One region of the Exiguobacterium sp. EA-TM-5 genome, then DNA from elsewhere that is predicted to be linked to it. Evidence: riboswitches for the same ligand, from Rfam matches in the RefSeq annotation. Region 1 holds a riboswitch; each other region holds the start of a gene.
What was found. Region 1 has a riboswitch for thiamine pyrophosphate ahead of ACV3PA_RS17055 (3-oxoacyl-ACP reductase). Riboswitches for the same ligand answer to the same signal wherever they lie in the genome.

Region 1 (3,279 bases):
ATCATTAGAAGGAGGAAGTCATGAGACGATATAAAGAACTGATCATCGTAGGAGGCATTGCTGGCGTCACCTTACTCAGTTATTTTGGTTACGCCGTAAGCATTAAAGGATCGGATTATGAAGTCGAGAGTATACGAAAAGAAAATGCAGAAGCTCTTAAAAAAGTAAACATCGAGATTGAAAATGGAGACATCAAGCCTACTCAATACAATATCCAATTGGACGGTCAAATCCATAGTGAGTCGCAGAACTATATCACAGGGTTGTTCAATAGCTACGCTGCAGACTTCCCTGCTGATTTCTATCGCTTTCTTTCTAAGGAAGACGTATTTACTAGTGAAATGGGCTCGCGGACATACGGAATTGAAGTAAAGGCATCTCAGTTGAACTATCATTCTTATGACAAAAGTACACAGAAACAATTTAAAAAGACGCTTTCTCATCGTTTAACGGTACCGGATCGTGAAATGGCTGACATCCGTGTCTTCCATCAAGACGGCATGAACGTATACGTCCAACGGGATGATCATGGAGCAAAGGAAAAATCGACGGTGTTATTACTCAACCTTGCAAAAGGAAAAGTGGAGACGCTTCAATCCAAGCAACTCAAGACTAATCAAGAGCGTCATTATGTGGCAGTGAACGACTATGGAATTGTCTATCGTGAAATCGCATATGATGCGGAAGGGGTAGAAAAAGATAGCGCTTATTATCTAGATAACGGCAAAGGTATCAAACGAATCAAAGCACTTGATGCGTATGCAGCGGAAGGGAACTTTAATGCTGATGAAAATAGCCAATCACTGATCGCTTACGGTACGTTTGATTCAGAAAAAAGTAAAAGCATCAAATGGAGTACCTATGACTTTAAGACGAATCAAGTCAAGCAACATCAAGTGGAAGGGCAGCATGCTTACCGCTTCAATGGCTCCTATACAATGATTGCGCAGGGAAAGCTATACCATATCGCTAATATCAATGATTCGGATTTCCAAGTCACGGTAGTCGATACGAAAAGTGAATCGATTTCGTATCAAGGAATCATCAAAGATAAAAATGCTAAAAAGAATCGTTTGGTACAGGATGTCACTGTATCGGAGTAATCTTGATAGACGCATAGGTTCATCTCGTTCACTTGATTCTTAGAGTACTCGAAATGAATTTATCTGTTAGAGTCATTGACAGGGGTTTTCAAGACCACTACAGTGAAAGTAACTTAAATAGAATCACTAGGGGTGTTGTTAAACTGAGATGAGTAGCTACTCAAACCCTTTGAACCTGAACTAGGTCGTACTAGCGTAGGGAAGTGTAAACTCTGATGAACAAGCGGAGACGATGATGTCGCTCTTTGCTATGTGATTATTTAGACGTGCGCAACTTTCCTTTTGGAGAGTTGCGTTTTTTTATTTACTACTTCGCTATTTAAGTTGCAGAAATGGATGAGGGAGTGGACAAGAATGAGCAGAACAGTTTTAGTGACGGGCAGTAGCCGAGGACTTGGGGCGACGATTGCAAGGGTGTTAGTGAACAATGGATTTAAAGTGGTGATTAATTACTATAAAAGCAAAGAGGCGGCAGAAAACCTTGTGATCGAACTGGGAGCAGAGAATGCACTTGTCTTGTATGCAGATGTCACGAAGCGGGAAGATGTTGAGAGCATGATGCAATCCGCAACAGCACATTATGGTCAAATCGATGTTGTCGTCAATAATGCATTAGTAGATTTTAAATTTGATCCGGTTGCTCAAAAATCGTTCATCGATTTAGAGTGGGAAGATTATCAAAAGCAACTGGATGGAACGCTAAAAGCGGCTTTTTACACCATCCAAAGTGTCCTGCCGCAATTTATGGAACGACATAGCGGTAGTATCATCAGCATTGGAACAAACCTTTATCAAAACCCAGTTGTTCCTTATCATGAATACACAACAGCAAAAGCAGGCTTAATAGGATTTACTCGCAATTTGGCCGCGGAACTAGGTCAATATGGCATAAACGTGAATGTCGTCTCCGGTGGATTGTTGAAAGTAACAGATGCGAGTGCTGTGACAACCCCTGAAGTATTTGACTTAATTGCCCAATCGACCCCATTGAAAAGAGTGACAAGTCCAGAAGAAGTAGCGCAAATGGTCGCCTTCTTGGCATCAGAAGCAGCATCCGGGATTACGGGTCAAAACGTAACGGTCGATGGTGGTCTAACGATGAACTAAGGCAGACGTCTAAAGAGATTCACAGCGATGAAAGAAGGGAGTCATGAAAGGAAGATGACGAACAGGAATCAGTTAAATATTGGCGTTTTGTTATATGGATGTGGTCATCACCAAGCCGCATGGTTGATGCCTGATTCTGCAATTGAAGAAATCGGAGAGAGTCGCTATTATCAGCGTTTGGCTCAAATAGCGGAAGGCGGATGTTTGGATGCGGTATTTTTTGCTGACAATCAATCCTTTCCGGCTACCAATGCGACGGATTTACCTGCCTTTTGGTTGGATCCTTTAATTAATCTGACGGCTATTTCTCAAGTGACGAATCATATAGGATTAGTCTCTACGATATCGAGCACGTTCTCCAATCCATATACAACAGCCAGGCAACTCCTAAGTCTCGATCATGTGACGAAAGGACGAGTAGGCTGGAACTTAGTGACTTCGATGACAGATTGGGAAGCGTTAAACCACGGGATGGAGACACTACCTCCAAGGGAAGAACGATACAACAAGGCGGAAGAATTTGCGAGTTTGATGGAAAAGCTATTTTTATCGTGGGACCAAGCAGCTTTTCTCTCAAATCGATCAAATAACCAATTGATTGATCCTGAACGGATTCAAGCTACCGATCATGCTGGAGCGTATTTCAGCGTAAAAGGTCCCTTGTCTACGCCACGTAGTCCCCAAGGAAAGCCAGTAGCGATGCAAGCGGGGGCTTCTGAACAAGGGATTGCCCTTGCAGCAAAACATGCGGATGCTGTCTATTCTGTGTCATGGAATTTTAAACAAGCCCATGCTTTTCGTGAAAAACTCCATAAGCAAATTACACAGACTGAATCACCCAATCGGAAGATTAAGATATACCCAGGCTTAGTAACGTATGTTGGTAAAACAAGAGAAGAGGCACTAGCCAAAAAAGCCGAACTAGATGAAAAATTACCGGTTGTCAATGCATTAAAACAATTGAGTTTCTTTTTGCAACAGGACTGCTCCACATGGGATCTCGAAGCAAAGATTCCGATCTTACCATCAATTGAAGATTTTTCAGGTCCCATTGGACGCTATCAAACGA
Region 2 (3,279 bases), on a different replicon from region 1:
GTGACTCCAGTCGATTTCCGCTTCGACTGTCAGCTTGAGAAACTGCAGATCCGGTTGTTGAAAGATGTAGCCGACTTGTTCGTAAAAACGACGCTTGGAATACCGGTGAGCCGGACGATTGCGGAATTGATACGTTCCGCGCTGAGGTAGCAACCGACCGAGTGTCGCGAGTAGCGTACTTTTTCCGGAACCATTTGCTCCAAGTACCATGACCCATTCACCCGTTTGAAGTGAAAACGTCGCACGGGTCAGCGGATAAGGTGCTTTTGTCGACAATTCAGAAACGTGCAACAAGGGAGTTCCTGCTGTAACGACAGGGGGAGGCGCAAAAAGTCGTGCCGCTTGTGGTCCAGCTGGTAATGTCTCGATTGTATAAGGAAAGAGCGACGGAACGGCGATGCCTTTCGCTTGAAGCCGCACGTAGGCATGCGGGAACAGATCCCGTGGATGCGCTGTCTCGGTAATCGCTCCGTCTTCAAGTAAGACGACTTGGTCGACATACGGTAAACAGACATCGAGTTGGTGCTCGATTAAGACGATCGTTAAATCGTGTTCTTTCTGGATTTGAAAGATCAATGCCATCAGTTCGTGTTGCCCGATTGGATCAATCTGCGCCGTTGGTTCATCGAGCAGTAGAATGGTTGGTTCGAGTGCTAGGACTGCGGCGAGCGCGAGGCGCTGTTTCATCCCCCCGGATAGACTCGCGATCGGTGTCGAGAAGGGGAGAGGGAGACCGACGAGTGCGAGTAAGCGTTCAATTCGTTCCTCCATCTCCGCACTTGGAATCGACCGGTTTTCTAAACTAAAAGCGATTTCGCGTCCGATCGTTTCCATGCAGAACTGTTCTTCTGGATTTTGAAATAAGACTCCGACCGAACCGGACCGGGTAACGGTACCAGTCTGTTCGACTTCAATCGTCTCCGGTGTCAGTCCGGCTAGGGCATGAAGCAGTGTCGTCTTGCCACTCCCACTGCGTCCAAGCAAAAGGGTCGTTCCTTGTTCGATCGTCAGCGATACATGATCGAGCACCGATTTCATCTGACCCGGATAGCGGATGCTGAGGTCGTCGACAGTAATCATGCGACTTCCCGTTTCGCACGTCCGGCTGCAAAACCACTTAACACACCAGTCGCAACGAGGCGACGGACGAGAATCCATGCGAGTAAGCCCCCAAGTAACGCACCGCTGATCAATTGTAAGCCAATCGTCGCGAGTAACGTCGTCGTCGTATAATAACTGAATCCGTTTGCAATCAGACTGTAGACGATACTTCCGACGGCTGCTCCGACACCAGACAACATCAGTGTCCATGCGTCATAACGACGGTAACGCGTCATCGCAAAGACGAGTTCCGCACCAAGACCTTGGCAGACACCAATTAACAGTGCCGATAAACCGAAGTGACTCCCCGTGAACAGCTCAACGGCTGCCGCGACGACTTCCGCAATTAAAGCGGCTCCTGGCTTTTGGATGATCGCTGCGACAAGTGGACTTGCGATGATCCAAATTCCGAACATCCAGTTAGCACCGACGGGACCGAAGATCGCAGACATCGGTAACCACAGTGTCGACCAACCGAGATAGATGACACCGCAAGCGACGGCGAGCATCATCATGACCATGATTTCTTTCATTTTCCAGTGTTGCATTAGATACGTCCTCCTTAGAATGGGGGAGACAACAAAAAAGACCGCCCTCCGTAAAAAAGAGAGCGGTCCTCAGAAAAACTGCGCGCAGCAGGAGTCATTGGATGTGATCGCTCCACTTTCCTACGCTAGTATGAACTAGATCAGGTTCGAAGGGTCCGAAGTGAATCGTCTCAGCCAATGGGCTCCCCTAGTGGATATAGTGAATAGTTGATACGCTGTTCACTTTAGGCAATCTTCTGTCTATTGTCAAGACACAAAAAAACGATACGCCACGAGAGGCGTATCGTTGAAGAACTTATTTGTTGTCTTCGTTGTCTTCTTTTGTTTCTTCTGAAGACTCTTCTGGTGCTTCCGCTTCGTTGTCTGCGCCAGCTTCAGCTTGTGCCTCAGCTTCTGCTTCTTCGATTTCTTCAAGCTCTTGCTCAAGTGTCGACTCAACGACTGCTGCGACTTGAATGTCGCCTTCAGTGACGATACGGAAATCTTTTTGCTCTGGAAGATCGGCTACAGAGATCGAATCTCCGATTTCGAGGTTCGTGACGTCAACTTCGACGTTCTCTGGTAATTTATCTGGTGTAGCTGCAACTGTTACTTTAAAGAGTGTTTGTGAGAGGAATCCGCCAACTTTTGCACCGGCTGCTTCTCCAACGAGTACAACGTCTGCTTCCACTTCTGTTTCTTCATCCATTTTCACAGCGATGAATTCAACGTGATCGACGGTTGGTGTGAAGACATCCATGTCACGACGGTTAATCAAGACGTTGATGTTTTTACCGTCGAGTTTAAGTGAAATCAAGACGTTCTCACCGTTTTCTCGGACGATTTTAAGCAATTCTTTTTCTTCAAATGCGATTGGTGTACTTTCCACTTTGTAACCATACACGACACCAAGAGCTTTTCCTTCATGACGTAATTGTTTACGGAGTGAGCGTGGACGTACCTCGCGTTTTTCGGCTGTTAATTTAACTGACATGTTCATTTCCCCCTTGAATTTGGTATAGCCCTCAAAAGGTAATGAATGCTGGAGCAGGACAAGTCCTGAACAATTTAAGTATGCTAAGACAATCGGTTTCAGACTCTCTTGAATCTGACGCTTTCGTGACTTTGCATTTCTCTCCCAGGTCATTACGCTGATATTGAGAAACATGTGTGAGTAAGTCACCGGTTTGATGCGGTGCTAGTGAGTTTATACCCCTAAGTTTTAAAACCTTAAACATCTTTTTTTATTTTTTTAAAGTCGAAAGACCTCAAAACCCCTTGAAATCAAGGGTTGAGAGGTCTTTCGTTTTTTTCGTTTTTTATGGTGATTCGTTGATTTTCACGGACTAAAACACGAACGAGACGTTCAATTTGCCGCATCGTCGTCTGTCCCATCGTCGAAATTTGGAGCCACTGATTGCGAACAAGATAGTCGCTTTCGTATTGGACATGATAACCCTGAATCCGGAGAGTATCGCCTACATCAGTTGCTGACGGATGGACGATCGTTAGGATGCCTGGTGCTTGTGCTTCTTGTTGCGCGAGCAGTTGGAAGCCAGTTGCGCGGACGGCTTGTTCAAGATAGGTCATCTTGATTGCGGCTTGATCGAGATCGAGAGCATCCAGTGCTGCCTGACAAGCGAGCAACAGA
Region 3 (3,279 bases), on a different replicon from region 1:
TGTTGTTTATCAAAGATGTCGAGTCTCCGGATAGCGAACGTCAAGATTTGTGAAGCCGAAGCGTCAATCGCCTCCTGCTGTACCGTAGCATTCGTATATTTTCCTGTACCGAGTAATAACCGTGAGTCAAATGTCTTTTCTCCAATTTTCAGCATGTTTATCCTCCTCCTACGAAATGAACGATTTCAAATGTGTCATGATCCCGAACGACCGTCTGACCGTAAGCCCCGCGATCGATGATCACTCGGTTCTGTTCGACGATGACGAGCTTTTCCCCCAAGCCGAGTTGCACGAGCATATCCTCGATTGTTTCAATCTGTTCGATCTTATGGTCGTTTCCGTTAATCGTAATGTTCATCGGACTTCCTCCTTCTGGATCAACCGTAATGTATTTGCCAAGACCTCCGCTGTCGCCGGTGCGAGTAAAATCCCATGCCGGTGATGACCGGTCGCTAGGAAGATGCGACGCGATGACGAAGCGACTCCGATGTACGGTAAGCCGGATATCGTTTGTGGTCGTACGCCGGACCAGACTTCTTCGATGACTGCATCACGAATCGGTGGATAAAGCCGCACTGCTGCATGAAGCAGTGACGTAACCCCCGCGACACTGACGCCGACCGTCTCATCGTGCGGTAATTCGGTCGCACCGATCAAAATCCGTCCGTCCGCTTTCGGTACAAGATAGACAGAATCATTGAACAGAATCGAGCTTAACGGTCGTCCCGCGAGACGGACCGCCAAACACTCGCCTTTGACGCCATATGTCGCAATCGAAATGTCGGCTGTCGCAAGTATTGCTTGTGATCCGCGCCCAGCAGCCACCGTTACCGTACGTCCCGTCCATATTCCAGTATTCGACTCGATCTTCACGACATCATCACTCTCCTCGAGACGCGTGACATCCACCTGTTCTTCAATCGATACGCCACGTGCGTGTAAGGCACACATCAATGCATTGGTCATTCGTCGCGGGTCGATTTGACCGACCGATGGAAATAAGTATTCTTGTCCGTCTCGTTTTAACAAAAACGGTTGTTCCAGGTAGCCGCAATCGATGCCAGTCTCCCGTTCAAGTCGACGTGCGAGTAACGGATACAGACGGCGACTTCGAGCGGCTAGCGCATGCAGTTCATCACGTAGCTCAATATCCGTCGCAAGCATTCCGGCAGCTGCGCGACTCGTCCCTTGACCGCATGTTTCGCGCTCAAGGACAAGAACGGATTCGTTCTGACAGGCGAGACTGTAAGCAAGCGTCAAACCAATGACTCCACCACCAATGATGATGTGATCCGTCATACCCTAACCTCCTGATAACGCTGAATGGCAGCAAGTGGGTCCGTTTGACCGAGGATGCCGGATAAGACGGCGATTCCGGTTGCACCGGTCGCTGCGATCTCAGGAATACGATCTAGTGTGATGCCGCCGATTGCGATGACTGGTTTTGTCGTGAAGGTAACGACTTGTTTGAGAGCATCAACACCACGTGGCGGAAGATCCTGCTTCGACGCCGTCGGATAAATATGACCGTAGAGCAATTGATCAGCTCCTTCTGCCTCAGCCGCGAGCGCCTCTGCCAGTGAATGGACGGATTTACCGATTGTCAGATCTGGAAAGTGTCTTCGGACATCACCGACGCGTAAGGATCGTCGGGTCAACTGCACACCGATGCCAGCGACATGCGCAACGTCGACGCGGTCATGGACCGTTAATTGATCAGGCAAATATCCTTGCCGAAGGAGTGTTTCAATTAGATCAAGTAATTCTGCCGCTGATAAGTTCGGTTCCCGCAGATGCAATTGATTGGTATAGGGTTGAAGGAATTGAAAGATTTCGGCCCCATCTCGCAAATCGATCGAACCTGTTGAAATCAGATGTAAACGCATCATATCTTCCTTTCTAGACGAAAAAGGACCACTCCCGATGTTGAAAGGAGTGGTCCGAAAATGCGCTGCAGCGCTAAGGATATCTAAGGTTTCGAGCCACTTCCCTCCGCTAGTACGAACTAGATCAGGTTCAAAGGGTCCGGATACTTCCGTCTCAGTCTGCTGGGAGACTCCCCTAGTGTCTTTTCGTGTTTAATTGGCTTGCCCCATTAGTCTAGCATGAGTCGCTTTCCTTCGCTAGTCCTAGTTGAGCGCTTCCACTTGCTGAACGAGCTCCGATTTCGTCGGTCGCTGTTGCTTCTGGCTGTTGGCATACGTCTGCTTCAGCTTCAGGATTCGCATCACTTTCGCATCGAGCATCTCGGTCGTCAGCGTTTCATCTTTGACGGCTTGCATCACTTCAGCATGAACTTTCGCATAAGCACCTGCCTCTGAAAACATTGCCATGTCAGCTCCATTGACGAGTGATTGCCGCGCCGCTTCCGCAAGACCGTATTGTTGCGTGATCGCTCCCATGACGAGATCATCTGTGATGATGACGCCGTTGAATCCGAGTTTCTGACGCAAGAGATCAGTCAGGATCGGCTTCGAGAGCGAGGATGGATTTTGATCGTCATACGCGGGATACAGAATATGGGCGACCATTATCATCTCGGCCCCCTCTTGAATCGCTTCTTGGAACGGTAACAGTTCCGTTCGCTTCAGTTCTTCCTTTGATGCCGTCACTTTCGGCAGTCCAACATGGGAATCGACACTCGTATTACCGTGACCAGGAAAATGTTTGACGACCGGAATCGTGCCAGTCTCTTGCATCCCGTGCATCAGTGCTGTACCGAACGTCGCGACGGTCTTCGGCTCTGCACTTAAGGCACGATCACCGATGATCGGATTGTTCGGATTACTGTTAACGTCAAGGACTGGTGCAAAGTCCATGTTGAATCCATAGTACCGCGATACATGACCGAGCGTGCGTCCGACGTCTTCCATTTTCGCCATATTTGCGCCTTGCGCCATACGTTGACTCGTCGGCAGACGTAATCGTTGATCAGGTACCCGACTGACCCGTCCGCCTTCCTCGTCAATCCCGACGAACGCATATGGCTTTTGGTTCGTCTCTTGAATCGCACGCGTGAACGTTAACAATTGTTCTTCTGACGTGATGTTTCCGCCGAGCAGTAAGACGCCACCAATCGCATGCGTCCGCAACAACTGCCGGTCTGCCGCTGAAAGTTCCGTACCAGCGACTCCGATATAGAGGAGCTGATCGATTTTTTCAGACGTCGACATCGCTGCCAGTTGTTGTTTTAGTTGTGCGTGTTGTCGTTCTTCCTTCGTCGGCTCAGGCTTTGGCTTCTTCGCTTCAGTCGGTTGCTTCGCTTCTGGTTGTGATGGT

Region 2: another riboswitch for thiamine pyrophosphate. It lies ahead of ACV3PA_RS10410 (ECF transporter S component); the one in region 1 lies ahead of ACV3PA_RS17055 (3-oxoacyl-ACP reductase).
Region 3: another riboswitch for thiamine pyrophosphate. It lies ahead of ACV3PA_RS12595 (thiamine phosphate synthase); the one in region 1 lies ahead of ACV3PA_RS17055 (3-oxoacyl-ACP reductase).

What each region holds. Positions count from the first base shown of each region.
Region 1 is NZ_JBSRPW010000003.1:153,465-156,743, forward strand. Features, by position in the region: gene ACV3PA_RS17045 (hypothetical protein) at 1-1, shown strand, start outside; gene ACV3PA_RS17050 (hypothetical protein) at 21-1,103, shown strand; TPP riboswitch at 1,222-1,322, shown strand; gene ACV3PA_RS17055 (3-oxoacyl-ACP reductase) at 1,458-2,210, shown strand; gene ACV3PA_RS17060 (LLM class flavin-dependent oxidoreductase) at 2,265-3,279, shown strand, end outside.
Region 2 is NZ_CM132670.1:2,004,825-2,008,103, forward strand. Features, by position in the region: gene ACV3PA_RS10405 (ABC transporter ATP-binding protein) at 1-1,080, opposite strand, end outside; gene ACV3PA_RS10410 (ECF transporter S component) at 1,077-1,649, opposite strand; TPP riboswitch at 1,750-1,848, opposite strand; gene ACV3PA_RS10415 (50S ribosomal protein L25/general stress protein Ctc) at 1,945-2,622, opposite strand; gene ACV3PA_RS10420 (GNAT family N-acetyltransferase) at 2,913-3,279, opposite strand, start outside.
Region 3 is NZ_CM132670.1:2,376,515-2,379,793, forward strand. Features, by position in the region: gene ACV3PA_RS12580 (thiazole synthase) at 1-155, opposite strand, end outside; gene thiS (sulfur carrier protein ThiS) at 158-358, opposite strand; gene ACV3PA_RS12590 (FAD-dependent oxidoreductase) at 355-1,299, opposite strand; gene ACV3PA_RS12595 (thiamine phosphate synthase) at 1,296-1,889, opposite strand; TPP riboswitch at 1,971-2,073, opposite strand; gene nagZ (beta-N-acetylhexosaminidase) at 2,130-3,279, opposite strand, start outside.